4 regions of the Salibacterium sp. K-3 genome follow, and region 4 is predicted to be linked to each of the others. Evidence: predicted binding sites of a transcription regulator. Region 4 holds the regulator's gene; each other region holds the start of a gene.
The links. Region 4 encodes LexA, which represses DNA repair genes until DNA is damaged. Its sites were predicted from a motif close to CGAACATATGTTCG; they were not measured.
Positions count from the first base shown of each region.

Region 1: a site for LexA is predicted at 2,337-2,350, ahead of ACW9JV_RS11310 (WYL domain-containing protein). Genes of this name have one in related genera too.
Region 2: a site for LexA is predicted at 2,172-2,185, ahead of ACW9JV_RS07085 (DNA polymerase IV). Genes of this name have one in related genera too.
Region 3: a site for LexA is predicted at 1,600-1,613, ahead of ACW9JV_RS15995 (2OG-Fe dioxygenase family protein). Genes of this name have one in related genera too.

Region 1 is NZ_JBSVZE010000001.1:2,249,338-2,253,334, reverse strand. It holds gene ACW9JV_RS11325 (hypothetical protein) at 88-249, opposite strand; gene ACW9JV_RS11320 (hypothetical protein) at 375-836, opposite strand; gene ACW9JV_RS11315 (DUF3231 family protein) at 1,152-2,159, opposite strand; gene ACW9JV_RS11310 (WYL domain-containing protein) at 2,418-2,627, shown strand; partial or broken gene ACW9JV_RS11305 (sigma-70 family RNA polymerase sigma factor) at 2,731-3,057, shown strand; gene ACW9JV_RS11300 (hypothetical protein) at 3,155-3,499, shown strand; gene ACW9JV_RS11295 (HU family DNA-binding protein) at 3,738-3,997, opposite strand, start outside.
Region 2 is NZ_JBSVZE010000001.1:1,422,037-1,426,033, reverse strand. It holds gene ACW9JV_RS07105 (ATP-grasp domain-containing protein) at 1-476, opposite strand, end outside; gene ACW9JV_RS07100 (hypothetical protein) at 617-907, opposite strand; gene ACW9JV_RS07095 (haloacid dehalogenase type II) at 1,060-1,719, shown strand; partial or broken gene ACW9JV_RS07090 (thioredoxin family protein) at 1,890-2,096, shown strand; gene ACW9JV_RS07085 (DNA polymerase IV) at 2,227-3,456, shown strand; gene ACW9JV_RS07080 (DUF2512 family protein) at 3,519-3,884, shown strand; gene ACW9JV_RS07075 (manganese catalase family protein) at 3,899-3,997, shown strand, end outside.
Region 3 is NZ_JBSVZE010000003.1:71,377-75,373, forward strand. It holds gene ACW9JV_RS15990 (DNA topoisomerase 3) at 1-1,572, opposite strand, end outside; gene ACW9JV_RS15995 (2OG-Fe dioxygenase family protein) at 1,719-2,525, shown strand; gene ACW9JV_RS16000 (DUF2584 family protein) at 2,541-2,783, opposite strand; gene ltrA (group II intron reverse transcriptase/maturase) at 3,257-3,997, opposite strand, start outside.
Region 4 is NZ_JBSVZE010000001.1:1,770,446-1,774,442, reverse strand. It holds gene tkt (transketolase) at 1-730, opposite strand, end outside; gene ACW9JV_RS08815 (DUF896 domain-containing protein) at 925-1,164, opposite strand; gene ACW9JV_RS08810 (YneB family resolvase-like protein) at 1,305-1,970, opposite strand; gene ACW9JV_RS08805 (hypothetical protein) at 1,987-2,181, opposite strand; gene lexA (transcriptional repressor LexA) at 2,344-2,967, shown strand; gene glnA (type I glutamate--ammonia ligase) at 3,188-3,997, opposite strand, start outside.

The DNA of each region.
Region 1 (3,997 bases), 480 kb from region 4:
CGGCAGAACAGATGCTGAAACGATATCAGCGACCGCGAGTGTGACGGTGTATGAGAAAGTGCAAAGTCGCCCTTAGGCGACTTGACACTACAAAAGGGTCCGGCACTCAGAAATGCACTGTTCTAAATCTTGTACAGCATGTTCCATTTTCTCTTTAGGTTCTTCATGTGCTGTATTTAATGCATTATTTAAGTGTCCTAAAGCACTTTCACACTCGTCAATGCATTTTTGAAGTTCGGTGTTATCCATAAGAAACCTCCTTTCAAAAATTAGTACATCCTTAAAGTTTCTAACACGAGTTATTTTATACAAGTTATTTAAGACAATGGAAAACTGCACATTCGACGGATTATGTGCACTTGAAAATATTCTTCTTAATAATCATGGACCATATGCTTTTCATACCATTTTTGGTAAATATAAATGATAGGAACAAGGCTTGTTATGATCAGAAAGAGCTCGAAATTAGTCATATTTTTTAATTCGTAAACATTATACGTTTCAAATACAAGCGGGCTGATGATAAATGCTTGAAATGCGTCCACCATGAAATTCAAACCGAAAAACAGCCATGGGTTTGGGAACGTAATATAAAAAATCAGTATTGTGGTCACAGGAAGAAAACCATATGTAAAAGATGGAATACCGTTAAGAAAAAAGACGTTGTTGGTGACAGTCCACCAATTATATACTTCTGCCATTTGAAAATGGATGGTATCGAGCATCAAAGTGAAAAAGGCTACAGATAAAAATCGTCTAAGCTTTGTTGAATCTAAGAAAATTAATATAAACCAGGGAACAATAAGTAAAACCCAGGGTAAAATATTTTCTCCCATTTGTACTCTCCTCATGATCACTTAGAATTTTGGTCAAAACTACCGGGTACAGCGAATGACAATATTATAAATTATTACAAAGATCCACTTTTTCAGGTTTACCAAAAAAATAAAAATTATTCAGCTGCGCATTTCGTGGCTTATGCGCATGAACACCTAAAAGTGTTAATATAGAAATGATTAAAAGAGAAAAAATCCCAAACAATTGTTTGAAATTTCTGTTAGTATGATAATTGGGGGTTTTAGGCAGTGTGACGGCAACATGAAAACGGCATGGCTGCCGACCATTAAAAGGCGGGCAGATCATTACAAGATCTATTTTTTATTAGCTAATTCATCCCGGTCCGCTGCCCGTGGAGGCTCCTCCATCCATCCGTGTTTAATTATAATTCTCGCCCCACTATCCGCAAACTTTGCGATTTCAGCCATCAGCCTGCTGTACATAACACCGATATCCCTGCGCGGACTCATAGACATGCTTGTACCGTAATACCCAAGACTGATGGCCGTCAAAGTAGAGCAATAGAACATCATCTTTTTGTCAGAAAAGGTGTAAGCCGTTGAATCAGTAACCTCGGAGTCCAACATCATGGGACTGGGCAAATCATTTTCTTTCAGATAGGATTCGAAGATTTCACAATGTTTTTGGGCAATCTCCTTACCTTTCTTAAGATATTGAACCACCTCTTTGTTCTGAGCAACCTGGCTGTACCCCATCATGGTTGCAGACCCTAAAGCATTTCTTTGGAAGTTGGCATAAAGATTGGATATTTCCATCCCCGTTAACGGTCGTCTTTCTCCAAAGTACCCTGTTAAAAAACTTTTATCCTTAACATAATCAAGCGTTTTCGGCTTTGGAAGGTAGGGAGATCTTATATATAGGCCTCTGGATAATAAAAGGTCATTGCTCCATTTTATAATTTTATCTGATTCTGCGAGACAGGTACTGAAAAAATGATAAATATCCTCTCTCACAGCCAAACTTAAAGATATGCCATAATTATTAACTCCAAGTTTTCCTAATTGGTTCAGCGAATTTAAAAAGTACGTATCAGAAAACAAACGGGGGGCTGTTACATCTGCGTCTTCGCTTACGTTAAACCCATGAGGAACAGGATAATTTTCGTTATTAAATAGTTGTGTAATGGTACGAACTTGAGATTGAGAAACCTTTAAGGCGTATTGTAGTAATTCGTTTATCTCATCATCTTCGACGGTATTCACTTCACACTCTAAATGACAAATTGCAGCACTGTCATTCATATATGTTATCCATAATTGTGAGATTTCTGCTGAAGTTAATGAAATGTTTCGTTCTGACATTTGCATCCCTACTCTTTAGAAGAATAATTTTGTTTTTAGTCTGTACCATTTTTAATGTATATATTCTCTTGGGATTAACTTTAATATGAAACGGTATCGTCCGCATACTTATCCGGAAAATGTTAGCTGTTTGTGTCATTTTTTCCATATTGATCTCCTCTTTGTCTTATAATAATACGAACATTCATTCTCTATAGGTCTTGAAACGAAACAAGTGTTCGTATATAATAAAAGAAAAGCGAACGGGGAGGCTTCGTAATGGAAGGTGTCTTGAAGAGAGCTGCAGAGACGAAGGAACCGGTTCAGGTTATATACGAGAGCAGAGATGGAACGCTGAGTCAGAGAACAGTTACAGTACATCAGTTTAATGAAAAGCATGTGCTGGTGTGGTGCCATCATAGAAGAGCCATTCGATCTCTGAAGGTAAGTAACATTTTGTCAGCGGGAAGAATAAAACAATACGCTTGATTATGGAATCCAGAGATGACGCTTGATTATGGAATCCAGAGATGAAGTACCTCTGGATTTTAATATATATAGGAGAAACTCGAAGTACGTATACATATAACAACAAGAAGGCAATGAAATTTCTCTCATTGACGTATTGGAGGAAGACGGTCCCGATGTTGCTGATCTGATTCAGCTGAACATGGAAAAAAAGCAGGTGCTCGCCTATATGGATGTGCTTGATGAACGTGAAAAAGAAGTCATCATCTGCCGCTTCGGCCTGGAAAAGGAAAAAGAAAGGACCCAGCGCGAAATTGCAAAAGAGCTCGGCATTTCCCGGAGCTATGTTTCACGTATTGAAAAGCGGGCGCTGCTGAAACTGTTTCAGGAATTTTATAAGCAGCAGAAACTGGGGAGGTCCGGAAACAACCGGATGAATTTTATTCAGTAAAAGTTGTTGTTTTCATTATATTGAAATTAGGAGGTACCTTTTCGGACCTGGGTGAATATCATGGTTCTGAGATGAATCATGAAAGGAGAGTGTCGTGATGCAGAGCGGGTATCAAACCCAGTGGGATCATCAAGGAAACATGCAGGAGCAGTGCAGGCAGTACATGTATCATGATGTCGTATTAACCTTCCGTGACGGAAGCATGGCAGATGGTATCATTGAAGAGGTCGATTCTGAAAAAATCCAGATGCTGGTGGGCGAAAATGTGATGGCCGATGAGGAGGCAGGGAACAATCGACAGTTTGGGTACGGGTACGGATACGGACCGCAGCGGAGAAGATTCCGCCGTTTCCGGCGCCGGCAGTTTCCGCTGGGAGCGTTGGCAGCCCTGGCCCTGCTTCCTTACATTTCACCATATCCTTATGGACCGTACTATTATTAACGTATCGACCAGAAACATGGAGCTCCAATCTCTTTTCTTATAAAATGCCAATTTTCTCAGGGGTCTAAAATTGGCATATGTATAAAGAAACGGCAGCTAGCAAAACACGAAAGAAGCTTCCCCCTCAAAGGAGAGAGAAGCTTCTTTCCAACGCTTTGTAACCAGGACAGGCTCTCCTGTGTATTTCGGCTCTTTGGATATGTTTCCTTAACTTAACGGAGAGCCGTGTTTGTCCTGATTAGTTGACAGCGTCTTTAAGCTGCTTTCCTGGACGGAATGCAGGGTTTTTCGTTGCAGGAATCTTGATTTCGTCGCCGGTCTGCGGGTTACGTCCTTTGCGGGCCGCACGTTCGCGGACTTCAAAACTTCCAAATCCAACGAGCTGGATTTTATCTCCTTTTTTCAATGTTTCGGTAATGCTGTCGAATACTGCGTCTACTGCTTTGGAAGCATCCTTCTTCGAGATGTCTGCCTGCTCGGCAACAGCATTGATCAAAT
Region 2 (3,997 bases), 350 kb from region 4:
AGCATCGCATCATTCACCCGCCGGAAAAATTGTTTTACGTCATTTCTATCGGCAGCTTCTTCAAACACACCGACCTTCAGACCGCCTAAAAGGGCCCTCCGCTTCATTTTTCCTTTATGACGGAACAGCAGGGAATGATGGAAAATCTTTGGATCTTCCTTTATTCTTCCGTTAATGGCTGCCGCCCATTCTACGGTATCCTCAAATAACGGTACGGCCAGACCTGTGTTTTCATCTTTGAGCAGCTGATATAGTTCTTCACTCTGCTCCCATACGTCTTCCATGGAATAATGTTTTTTATAATGATCAAAATCCCATGCAATAAAAGGAAGATCGTATTTTACAGCATACTGCTCACAGTGCGGCGGCCCGACGATAATAAATGCACGGCCGAGCTCGTCTGCGGCTTCAATGGTAGGAAGACTCCACCCGATCAGCGCTGTTTTGTAATTGTTGTCCTGCTGTGTGCTTGTCATGTTCACGCATCCCCTTCTTTATCGCTTTTAGCTGTCTGCATAATGCTATTTTTGCCGGGAATGCAGAAGTTTATGAGCTGAAAAACAGCAGAGAAATAAAAAAGATCCCGGACCGAAAGTACGTCCGGGATGACCTTTTTTTACTGTTTATAACCGTTTAATGTACTGACGCCGGTGACAGTGACGACATTTTCCACAGCAGCCGGATCCAGTCCTTCCACAGCGACCATTCCGTCCATCGTGCCGCTTTCGGTTTCAAAAATCAAATGCTCTTTACGGCTGTCCCTTAAAGCTTCCATAAAAAAGCGCTGGTTCTTCACCCCGTAGATCACGGCTTCCCACTGCTCCGGGTCATTATTTTTCACCGTTAATTCTCCGGTATCAAATGGAATCCGTTCATCTTTTCCTAAAAATATTTTATCAATTTTCATCGTGAGCCTCCTTTGTAATGTCCGTACTTGTTTTTCGTTCCCTGCTGTTATGATTTTAAACGTAAAATCTGCTGTTTTACAGGCCTGCGGGTAGAAAGGATGCATGGCTTATCGGAAAAACGGGAATCCCTTTGTTGAAAAGGAGGGATTCGATGGATTCCAACGTTTATGTCTTTGACGTATACGGTACACTGTTTGATGTCCAATCCATTACCACGGATTGTGAAAAAGCCGCACCTGAAAAAGGTGAAACGTTAAGCCGCCTATGGCGGGAAAAACAGATTCAATACACCTTTCTGCGGCAGGCGATGGGAAAATACCGGCCTTTTTCGGAAGTAACCCGGGATGCACTCCGCTATGCCGCAGCCTCCACCGGCTTATCCTTATCCCGCGGAATGGAACTGGAGCTGCTGCAGGCCTATCGTTCGCTTGATCTGTTTCCTGAAAGTGCCCGCATCCTCCGGACTCTGAAAGAACGTGGGGAGACCGTCGTTGTTTTCAGCAATGGGTCTAGAGACATGCTGGAGCCGCTGCTCCTCTCCGGGGATATCCGTTCCTGCATCGATCATGTGCTGAGCGTGGAGGACGTCAAACAATACAAGCCATCACCCGCTGCTTACCACCTTATTCTTGATTATATCCATACCCGCCGATCCGATATCACCTTTTTATCGAGCAACGGCTGGGATATCAGCGGCGCAAAAGCATTCGGCTTTACGACAGCGTGGGTAAACCGGAGCGGTGCACCAATAGAAGAGCTTCAGCTGGACCCGGATTACGAATGGAGCTCTCTTGTACCGCTGGAAAACTGATGTCCAAACAGATTATTTTTTGAACGGGCTCCGAATCGTTTATACTTTTCGTGAAAGGAGGTCATAACATGGCAGAAACCATTACTGCAGAAGAATACAGAAACCTCGCCGATAACATGAGCCGTCCGGCGGTTCTTGAATTTGGTGCCGACTGGTGACCAGGATGCCGACAATTGAGGCCGGTGGTCTCAAGCGTATCCGAGCAGTTGGAGGATGTTGATTTTTACTATGTTGATGTCGATCAATCCTCCGATTTAGCCGCACAGTTCGGGATCCAGAGCATCCCAACCATGGTCCTGCTCAAAAACGGCGAAGAAAGAGACCGCTCTGTCGGATTCGTTCCGGAAGAGCGTGTGAAAGAATTCGCCCTCTCCTGACAAAACAAGGAGGCGCCCGTCCGGGGCGCCTCTTTTTTTATTCGCTGTAGTTGGAAATCATCTCCGATTGATAAAGGAACATTTGTTCTCATATACTTAATACATATATATTTATCATGGAGCGATGCCCATGGAACGTATTGTTTTTCTCATCGACATGCAGTCGTTTTACGCCAGTCTGGAGAAAGTCTTCCACCCGGAGCTGACAGATCATCCGGTCGTTGTCGCAGGCGACCCAAAGATTCGCAGCGGTGTCATTCTGGCGGCCTGTCCGGAAGCCAAAAAATGGGGAGTTAAGACAGCGGAAGCACTGTGGGAAGCAGAAAGTAAATGCCCGCATCTCACGGTCATACGACCGCGTATGCAGACCTATCTGCATGCTTCGGTCGAAATCGCCGCCGTGTTCGAATCCATCAGCGATCAGGTGGAACCGTACAGTGTAGATGAAATTTTCGTGGAAATGACCCATGTGCTCCAACCGGATGAAAAGCCGGAGGAAACCGCCCGGCTCCTGAAACGCCAGGTGAAGCGGATGCTCGGTGTGAATGCCCGGATCGGCATCGGCCCGACCAAGGTTCTTGCCAAGATGGCCTGTGACCATTTTGCCAAAAAAGCACCGGAAGAAATGTTCACCCTATCCCACTCCAACATGCAGGAGCAGCTTTGGCCCCGTCCTATCGGCGATCTTTTTGGGGTGGGCCGGAAAATGGAGCAGCACCTGCGCAACATGGGAATCCGGACGATCGGTCAGCTGGCGGACTTCCCGCTGGACCAGCTCAAAAAACGCTGGGGCATTAACGGCGAGCTGCTCCAGCAAACGGCTTACGGACGGGACTCTTCACCGGTCACCGTCGATACCCACGTCCACCGCAAAGGAATCGGCCACCATATGACCCTGCCGCGCGATTATTACAGCTGGGAGGACATTCATGTCGTACTGCTCGAATTGAGTGAAGAAGTGGCACGCCGGGTGCGGGCCAACGGCTGTATGGGTTGTGTCGTTTCCGCCGGTGCCGGCGGCCATGATTTTGATTTCCCTGCCGGATTTCACCGGCAGCAGAAATTGATGGACTACACGAATGACGGAGCTGTGATTTACAAAACAGTCTGCCGCTTATTCCAGGAACATTGGGACGGGTATCCCATCCGCAGTGCCGGCATCACCCTGGATCAGCTGGTTCCCGATACGTTCCAGCAGCTGTCCCTGTTTCAGCCGCTTCAGGATAAAGAAAGCCTGAACGATACCATGGATCAGCTGAAAGAGCGTTTCGGCAGTGCTGCCGTCCTCCAAGCTTCTTCCCTTACAAAAGCCGGACAGGCATTGCTTCGGGCCCGGAAAATCGGCGGGCATTATAAATAACGAGCAGCCGCATATTCCCTTCCCTTCTGCAGAACCTAAGCCTGATGAAAGGAGGAAAGAATGTGAATCATGTTATCGCATTGGGAATCAAAGCCATGCTTACATTCCTGATCCTATTAATAGTCCTGCTGACAGCCGGGGAATACCCGTTCTGGAATATAGCCGGGCTGGCATTAATTGTGACAGGAGCTGCATATGTCGTCGGGGATTTATTCATATTAAAAGCGACAAATAATGCCGTTTCCACCTTAGCTGACGTCGGATTAGGTGCATTGGTTATCTGGGCCGCAGGACCGTTTATTCTGAATGGGCCTGTGTCCTTTTTTACAGCGCTGTCCGCCGGAGTTCTCATCGGAGCAGGAGAATGGTTCTTTCATAAATATGTCATCAACACCGTCATTTCCAAAAATCCAAAAGTATATTCCTAAAGGGAGGATTCATTATTTTTAACCATAAAAAAGAACTTCAATATAATGCAAAACCTGATAAACCGGATCCCGTATACGCCAAAAAGCTTCAGGAAGTGCTGGGAGGACAGTTC
Region 3 (3,997 bases), on a different contig from region 4:
ACTGCGGGTGGCTTCCGTACCAAGCCCCTCTACTTCCTGCAGCGCGGCTTTTGCTTTTTCATCTTCTTCCACCAGCTTTCCGCACGTTTTCATCATATTGATCAGATTGCCTTCCGTGTAGGGTTTCGGCGGCTTTGTCATATCTTTTTCAATCTGCACGGATGCTTTGGCCTGCATTTCTTTTTCAACCGGCGGCAGTTCCGGAAGCTGCTGTTTGGAAGAGGTGCTCCCGCTGTCGAATAAGGTTTTCCAGCCCCGTTGTTTGTCCACTTTTCCCTTGCTGTAAAACAACAGACCTTTCACATCCGTCGTAACCACAGTCTCTTCGTACACATAATCCTGATGAAACATGGCGAGTACACTTTTTACGATTTCGGTATATATATTCTTCTGTTCTGTCGTCAACTTCTGCATGACGGCGTCTGTTGGAACTTTTTTGGTCGGAATGACAGCATGGTGCTCCTTTACCTTGCTATCATCGACAAAACGTTTTTTGGCACGCGGCTCTTCGGCGTGAAAATCGTCTCCGGTGATCTGCTGCCATGCCGAAATGTTCTGTTTGACATAGGCGTATTCGCTGTTCGTAATATGCTGAGTGTCGGTTCTCGGGTATGTGACAAGTTTCAGCGGTTCATCATACAGGCTCTGCACAATCTCGAGTGTTCGGGACGGACTGTATTTATACTTTTTATTTGCGAGTGTCTGCAGACTGGAGAGAGAATGAAGCATCGGTGGTTTGATCCGTTTTTCCTTTACATCGACCGCTTCAATGCTTCCTTTTTCTTCTGAACCGATGCTATGCGCGCTCAGCGTTTTTTCCGCTTCTTCCTGCGTTCCGTATGTTTTGTTCGTTTTTCCCTTATAGGACCCTGCTTTTGTTTCAAAGGAAGCCTTGATCTCATAATAAGGCTCCGGGACGAACTGTTCGATTTCCTTCTGGCGGTCGTAAATCAATTTCAAGGTCGGAGTCTGCACCCGTCCGACACTGAATACGTGGTTCAACCCTTTGTTTTTTAGCAGCAACGTGTAGAGCCGGCTGGCGTTCATGCCGACGACCCAGTCTGAAATCTGGCGCGCCTGCGCTTCCTGATACAACGGATGAAATACTTTTCCGTCCCGCAGGCGTTCAAACCCTTTTCTCACTTCCTCTTTTTCAAGGCTGTTAATCCAGAGCCGCTGCTGCGGTTTATCAGATACTCCGGCCTCCTGGATAATGCTCTGTGCGATATTTTCCCCTTCCCGGTCACAATCGGTGGCAACGACAATATAATCCGCCTGTTTCAGAAGGCGGCGCACAATCTGAAACTGCTTTTTCGTTTTCTGTGAAGGACGGAATTCAAACGTCTGCGGGAGCATCGGCAGATGATTCAGGCTCCAGCGTTTCCATGATGCTTCGTATTCCGCCGGGCTTTTCAGTTCGATCAGGTGGCCGATTCCCCAGGTCAGCACCGCTCCTTCCGGAAAAGCCGGACAGGCGGGAATGGTCATATACCCTTCTTTTTTCTGCCCTTTCGGGAACGCAGCGGCGTATGCTTTGGCCTGACTTGGTTTCTCTGCCAGAATCACCGGCATGGCAGACAGCTCCTTCCTCGTTGATATCGAATGTATGTTCTTTTCAGTATAGAGGATATCGTTCTTTTTTGAAATGCTTTCTCTTATCGCAGACAGAAAAAAATGATAGACTTTTATGGGAAACATGAGAGATGGAGGTCATACCTGTGAGTCAGTTAAAAAAAGCAGGGTACGAATATTACCATTTAAAAGATAAAATACATTATCCGGGGATCAATGAGGATCTCCTGGAACTGCAGCATGCGTTCGACAATCTGCCTGCGGATGAATACGCCCCTCATCTAAACCGGTACCGGCGTTACGCCAGAGCTCTTGTGATGCCCGGCACGCATGAGATAACGTGGCTTCCGGAAACCCATATCGACGGAAAGGCTTACTACGAATACTTTCAGGGAAGTTTTAATCCGGAATATACGGGCGAATACCGGCGCTTTCCTTCGCTGGAGCAGCGTTCGATGAAAAACAGGCTGCTGCAGGAAATGATCCGTTTTGATTTCAGGGAAACCTTCTGGATGCGGGAAGATGCATTGATGCCGTTTCATGCAGGTGTGCATTTTGTGAAGCTGAGAGTGGAAAAGCAAGGAGATGTGGCAGTGTCTTCCCCTAATACGCTGCATCAGGACGGCGAACCCTTTACGTTCGCCCATTTGATCCGGCGCAGCAATATTTCCGGAGCCATGAATGCCATATCATTTCCCCGGCACAAAGGGAAAATGCCTGAGGATGTTCCGGAACGTGATATCCAGGAGTCGTTTTACCTTGAGGAGCCGCTGGAGTCTTACAGTGTCTATGATCCGCTTGTCACCCATTTTGTCGGGGACGTGGAGAAAGGAACCGGAGACGGTCCCGGGGAACGCTCGGCGGTGCTGATCGATTTTCAGCCGACGGTAATAGCAGACCCCGATCAGCTGCGTAGCATGCAGGGCAGCACAGATGCCATGATTTACGTATAGAAAGGCGCGCACTGTTTAGTTCACCGAGGTCAGTGCCACCAGCTCATAATGCAGTGTCGTCCTGCCGGTCCCCCATTCCACTTTTGTAATGACCGCTGTGCCAAACGGCGGTCTCCCTTCTTCAGTCTGTATATCCACCGCCGTATCCAGCGGATAAAGGTGGTACCCATCTTTCACGAGACGAAAAGATCGTTCTCCCAACCGTTCAGAATGCTTGTGCGTAATGATTTCCCAGTTCATTTCAATGGAAAATCCCATAGCCGGTTTCCTCCCTTCCTGAATGTTTCATCTTACGTTATGATTCGACATTCCCGGAACAAATCCTTCTATAACAAAAAATATCCAAGTGCCGTTCGGCTGCGCCAAACAGGAGAGCAAACGGAAGATTCCAGAGTGTGAGATGGTACGAACCTGCAGATAAGGCTCGACGAGCAGTCCCTGCAGGCTGATGGTTACGAGTGGATGGACAACGGCACAGGCGAGCAGCTGAAATTCCGAGAAGCCACGGAAGGAGATGCAAATAGGAGACACTGGTAATGCCGGATGACCAGGCCATATAGATAGACTTCAATCGGATTCCATCCATTCACGCTGGCAAAAGAACGGAGCATAGACTGCACAGCGAAACGATGAAACTCCTGAAAATTGAGTAGGAGGGGGTGACTAACCCCCGTCCTCTCTCACCACCGAGCGTACGGGGCCGTACTCGGCGGTTTCATGAAAATCAAACGTTAAATCAACGATTTTAACCCCAGACGACGCCAATAGGCGTCGTTTAATGTATGGTGGAGGATTGGACTGCAGGCCACCCGCCAGTATCCTTTTCTGGTATTTCCCCATTCATAGGCTTTAGCGGGTGATACCCCCAGTCCACGCAATTTCCTCTTTCTCGTTCTCGGTGTTTTCCACTCTTTCCATTGGATCATACGGAGTCTCCGGCGTATCCATTCCATCATTCTTCGGAATGGCGTTGGCGTTTCTGCCAGAGCGAAGTAGTTCCTCCACCCGACAAGAAACTGGTTCAGTCTCTTTATACGGTCGTCCATGGAAATGCTCCAGCGTCGGGACGTAATCATTCGGATGCGGTCTTTGGCCCGTTCCAGTGATTGTCGATGAATCCGGATTTTCGAATTCCCTTTGGAAGAAGCGGTGAAGCTGAATCCCAGAAACTTTCGTTTCCAGGGTCGGTCCACCGCACTTTTCGTTTGGTTCACCTTCAACCTCATCGTTTTCTCCAGGAACCGGGTCATCTTCCGGAAAATGCGTTCCGCCGCTTTTCGGGAGCCGGCGTAAATCTGGCAGTCGTCGGCGTATCGCACGAAGCGTATGCCGCGTTTCTCCATTTCTTTGTCCCATTCATCCAATACAATGTTGGAGAGGAGGGGACTTAACGGACTTCCCTGCGGTGTTCCCATTCTATTTGATTGGACAACACCTTGATCCATCATACCGGCTTGTAGGTATTTCCGGAT
Region 4 (3,997 bases):
CGATAAGAGATGGACGATCGGCATTCCTTGCTTCTTCTATCGCCTTTTCGATGGCTGCAAGGTCATTGCCGTCTTCTACGAGTACCGTATGCCATCCGCAGGCTTCATACCGTTTCAACACATCTTCGGAAAACGCCTGATGAAGGTCTCCATCCAGCGAAACATCATTGGAGTCATAGAGCATAATCAACCGGCTTAGCTGCAGATGCCCTGCCAGGGAAGCGGATTCAGCAGATATCCCTTCCATCAGATCACCGTCTCCGCAGAGCACATACGTATAGTGATCGACAAGAGGAATGTCTTCGGTGTTATAAACGGCAGCGAGATGGCGTTCAGCCATAGCCATACCCACAGCCATACCAATACCCTGTCCGAGCGGACCGGTGGTCGCTTCCACTCCCGGTGTATCTCCAAACTCGGGATGGCCGGGAGTTTTACTGCCCCACTGCCTGAAATTTTTCAGTTCGTCGAGGGAAAGGTCATACCCGGACAAATGAAGGAGGCTGTATAAGAGCATCGAACCGTGTCCAGCCGAGAGAACAAACCGATCCCGGTTGAACCAGTCCGGGTTTCCGGGGTTATGGTTTAAAAAGGAAGACCACAGCTTATACGCCATAGGGGCCGCTCCCATCGGAAGTCCGGGATGTCCGGAATTTGCTTTTTCCACACTGTCCACGGATAAAGTACGTATCGTATTGACCGCCAATTCTTCTACATGATCTGCTGTCATTAGATTCCCTGCCTTTCTTTTATCACTTCTGTTATGTATCATATACTGCCTATTTTATCATAAACGGAAATGTCCGATAGCACAACCGGAGATGTCCGTTCAGCTCCGGGGACGGGGGCGCAAACATATAAAAACCCTGACGATCAACGGATCATCAGGGTTACCTTTATCTATAGGTTGAACGGATCATGCTGTCACCCGCGGAAATGAGGGTTGTTGCGCTTGGCTTTTTCCAGTTTTTGAGGTGTGACGTCATCGCCCTCCTGGTCTACTACTTTAACGGACTGGAGTTGACTTTTGAATGAAGAGCGGAACTTCGCCAGGTATTCATTACGCAGTTCATGCTGTTCCTCTTCTTCCTGTTCTGTTAATCCTGTGGTTTTTGAGCGGCGTGCCAGTTCATTAATCCGGTCAATCTTTTCCTGCGATAGCATAAGCCTTGATTAACCTCCCTTTTTCCTTGTAAGGTTCTATACTAAATGTAAATCAGGAAATTCGGGAATGCAAACAGGACTGCTCAGGATGAGAAAGGATGAAAAAGATTTCACTATACTGAAAAGCACGTTCATCAGAATTACTCCTGATTCGCCCCGTATGTATTCTGCTCCTCCATATAGGCCTGATACCTTCGATGAACCGTTGCCTTTGAGATGGAATACCCAAGCCCGCGCAGGGTGGCAGCAATATCATAGAAGGGAAGCTCCCTGTTTCGGAGTCTCACGATTTCTTCAATCGGAGCTTCTTTTTTCTTTCTTCCTCCTCCGTCATTGCCGGTAAGATTGTTCTCCGGGTGATAACCGGATGCAACAGCGCGCTTCATTCCCCGCTTTATCTTTAAATTATGAAGGCGCCGCTGCTGTTCCTCTACCAAGGACAGGATGTCCATCAGCATATTGTCGTTTTCTGAAAGCTGCATTTGCCCTTCATCCCTTACCGTATAAACGGGGATATCCAGAGCAGACAGCTGATGAAGCAGCGCAATCCTGGCGTTTCCACGGCCGAGCCGCGTTTCATCCTGAACGCAGAGCACATCTGCTTCGTTTCCCGAAAACCGCTCCATCATCTCAAGCAGTCCGTCCCTTTCCAGGGAATAACCGCCGGCTTCCTCCGTAATCGTCTGATATACCTGAAATCCCTGGTTTTGGGCTAACAGGAAAAGCTCTTCCTGCTGGCGTTTCAGGGAACTCTGCTGTGTTTGTTTCGTCGTGCTGACGCGGCAGTAAATAATGCAGCTTGTCATGTCATTCCTTCACTTTCTATTTGTAGTTGACTGTCCAGTCATAGGTCAGTATATCAGACGGCTCTTCCTCTTCTACAAGATTCATGTTTTTGTTGTATTCATCCGAAGCCTGCGACCATTCCACCACAGTAATCATCATAATAATAGACAAGATAAAGATTAGAAGAATCATCCATTCCTGTTTATTCAGCCTTTTGCATTTGGAAATCATACTACCCCTCCAGTAATGAGAATATCTGTTCCGTCTTTAGATACCACCAGTATATATAGAACTATTGTTCCCGTCAAGGGAAAATTAGAACGAGTGTTTGCGGACATATGTTTTCCATGGTACAATAAACTCAATAAATATTTGGAAAATGAGGTGCAGCCTATGCCTAAACTGTCCAGAAGACAACAGCAGATTCTCGACTATATAAAAGACGAAGTAAAAATGAAAGGCTACCCTCCATCCGTCCGGGAAATCGGAGAATCGGTGGGACTTGCTTCAAGTTCCACCGTCCACGGCCACCTAGCCAGACTGGAAAACAAAGGATATATACGCCGGGATCCGACGAAGCCGCGGGCCATTGAAGTCCTGGAACTGGAAGAAGAAAATGTTTCCATATCTGAAAGCCAGGCTGTTTATGTTCCGGTTCTCGGTAAGGTTACAGCCGGCGAGCCGATTACGGCAGTGGAAAACATTGATGAGTATATTCCTCTTCCTGATCGTATGGTTTCCGATGAAAAAGTATTCGTATTGACCATTGAAGGAGACAGCATGATTGAAGCCGGCATTTATGACGGGGATCTTGTCATTGTCAAACAGGAGCAGACTGCTGATAACGGTGATATCATTGTGGCGATGACAGAGGAACTTGAGGCTACCGTGAAAAGATTCTATAAAGAGGATCATTATATCCGGCTGCAGCCGGAAAATGCCGCCATGGACCCAATCATTCTCGATAACTGTACCATTCTCGGGAAGGTCACCGGGGTTTTCCGAACCCTGCATTAGATCATTTACCATGAGCTTCGGTAGTTCTGCACCTCAAAAAACCGCGGAGCTGTCTCAAAAGACAGTTCCGCGGTTTTTTTGATACCGGCGGATTCCTGCACCGTGAACGCTGGAAAGACCATACCTCTGTACTGGTAAGAAAAACGCAAGGGGCCCGCCTGCAAGATGTTCTTATGCTAAAAAAACCCTGCCACCATTACAGTGACAGGGCTTCTGAATGTTAGTACGTGGACATGAACTGTTCTCTTTCCCAAGGGTGGACCTGGCTTCGGAACATATCCCATTCAATCTCTTTTGCCTCGGCAAAATGCTCAATAGCGTGGGATCCAATCGCATTTACGAGAGTTTCATCGCCGAGAAGATTATCGAGCGATTCACGCAGATCAGCCGGAAGGTCTTTGATCCCTTCTTCTTCACGCTCTTCTTTCGTCATGACATAGATGTTGCGGTCTGTCGGCTCCGGAGCACTCAGCTTTCTCTTAATGCCGTCCAGGCCGGATGCCAGCATAGATGCCATAGCCAGATACGGGTTCGCAGCCGGATCCGGGCTTCTCACTTCAATGCGGGTGCTCATACCGCGGGAAGACGGAATCCGGACAAGCGGACTTCTGTTTCTCAGAGACCAGGCTACATATACTGGTGCTTCAAAGCCTGGTACAAGGCGCTTATAGGAGTTTACAATCGGGTTGGTCAACGCTGTAAAGGCCTGGGCGTGCTCCAGAATTCCTGCAAGGAACTGCATCGCTGTTTCGCTGAGCTGAGAATCGGTTTTCTTGTCGTAAAACGCATTTTCCTTGCCTTTAAACAGCGACATGTTGCAGTGCATGCCGGATCCGTTTACGCCGAACAGCGGCTTCGGCATAAACGTAGCGTGAAGACCGTGTTTTCTTGCGATCGTCTTAACAACCAGTTTAAACGTCTGGATATTATCGCAGGTTGTTACAGCATCCGCATATTTAAAGTCAATTTCATGCTGTCCCGGCGCCACTTCGTGGTGGGAAGCTTCAATTTCAAATCCCATGTCTTCAAG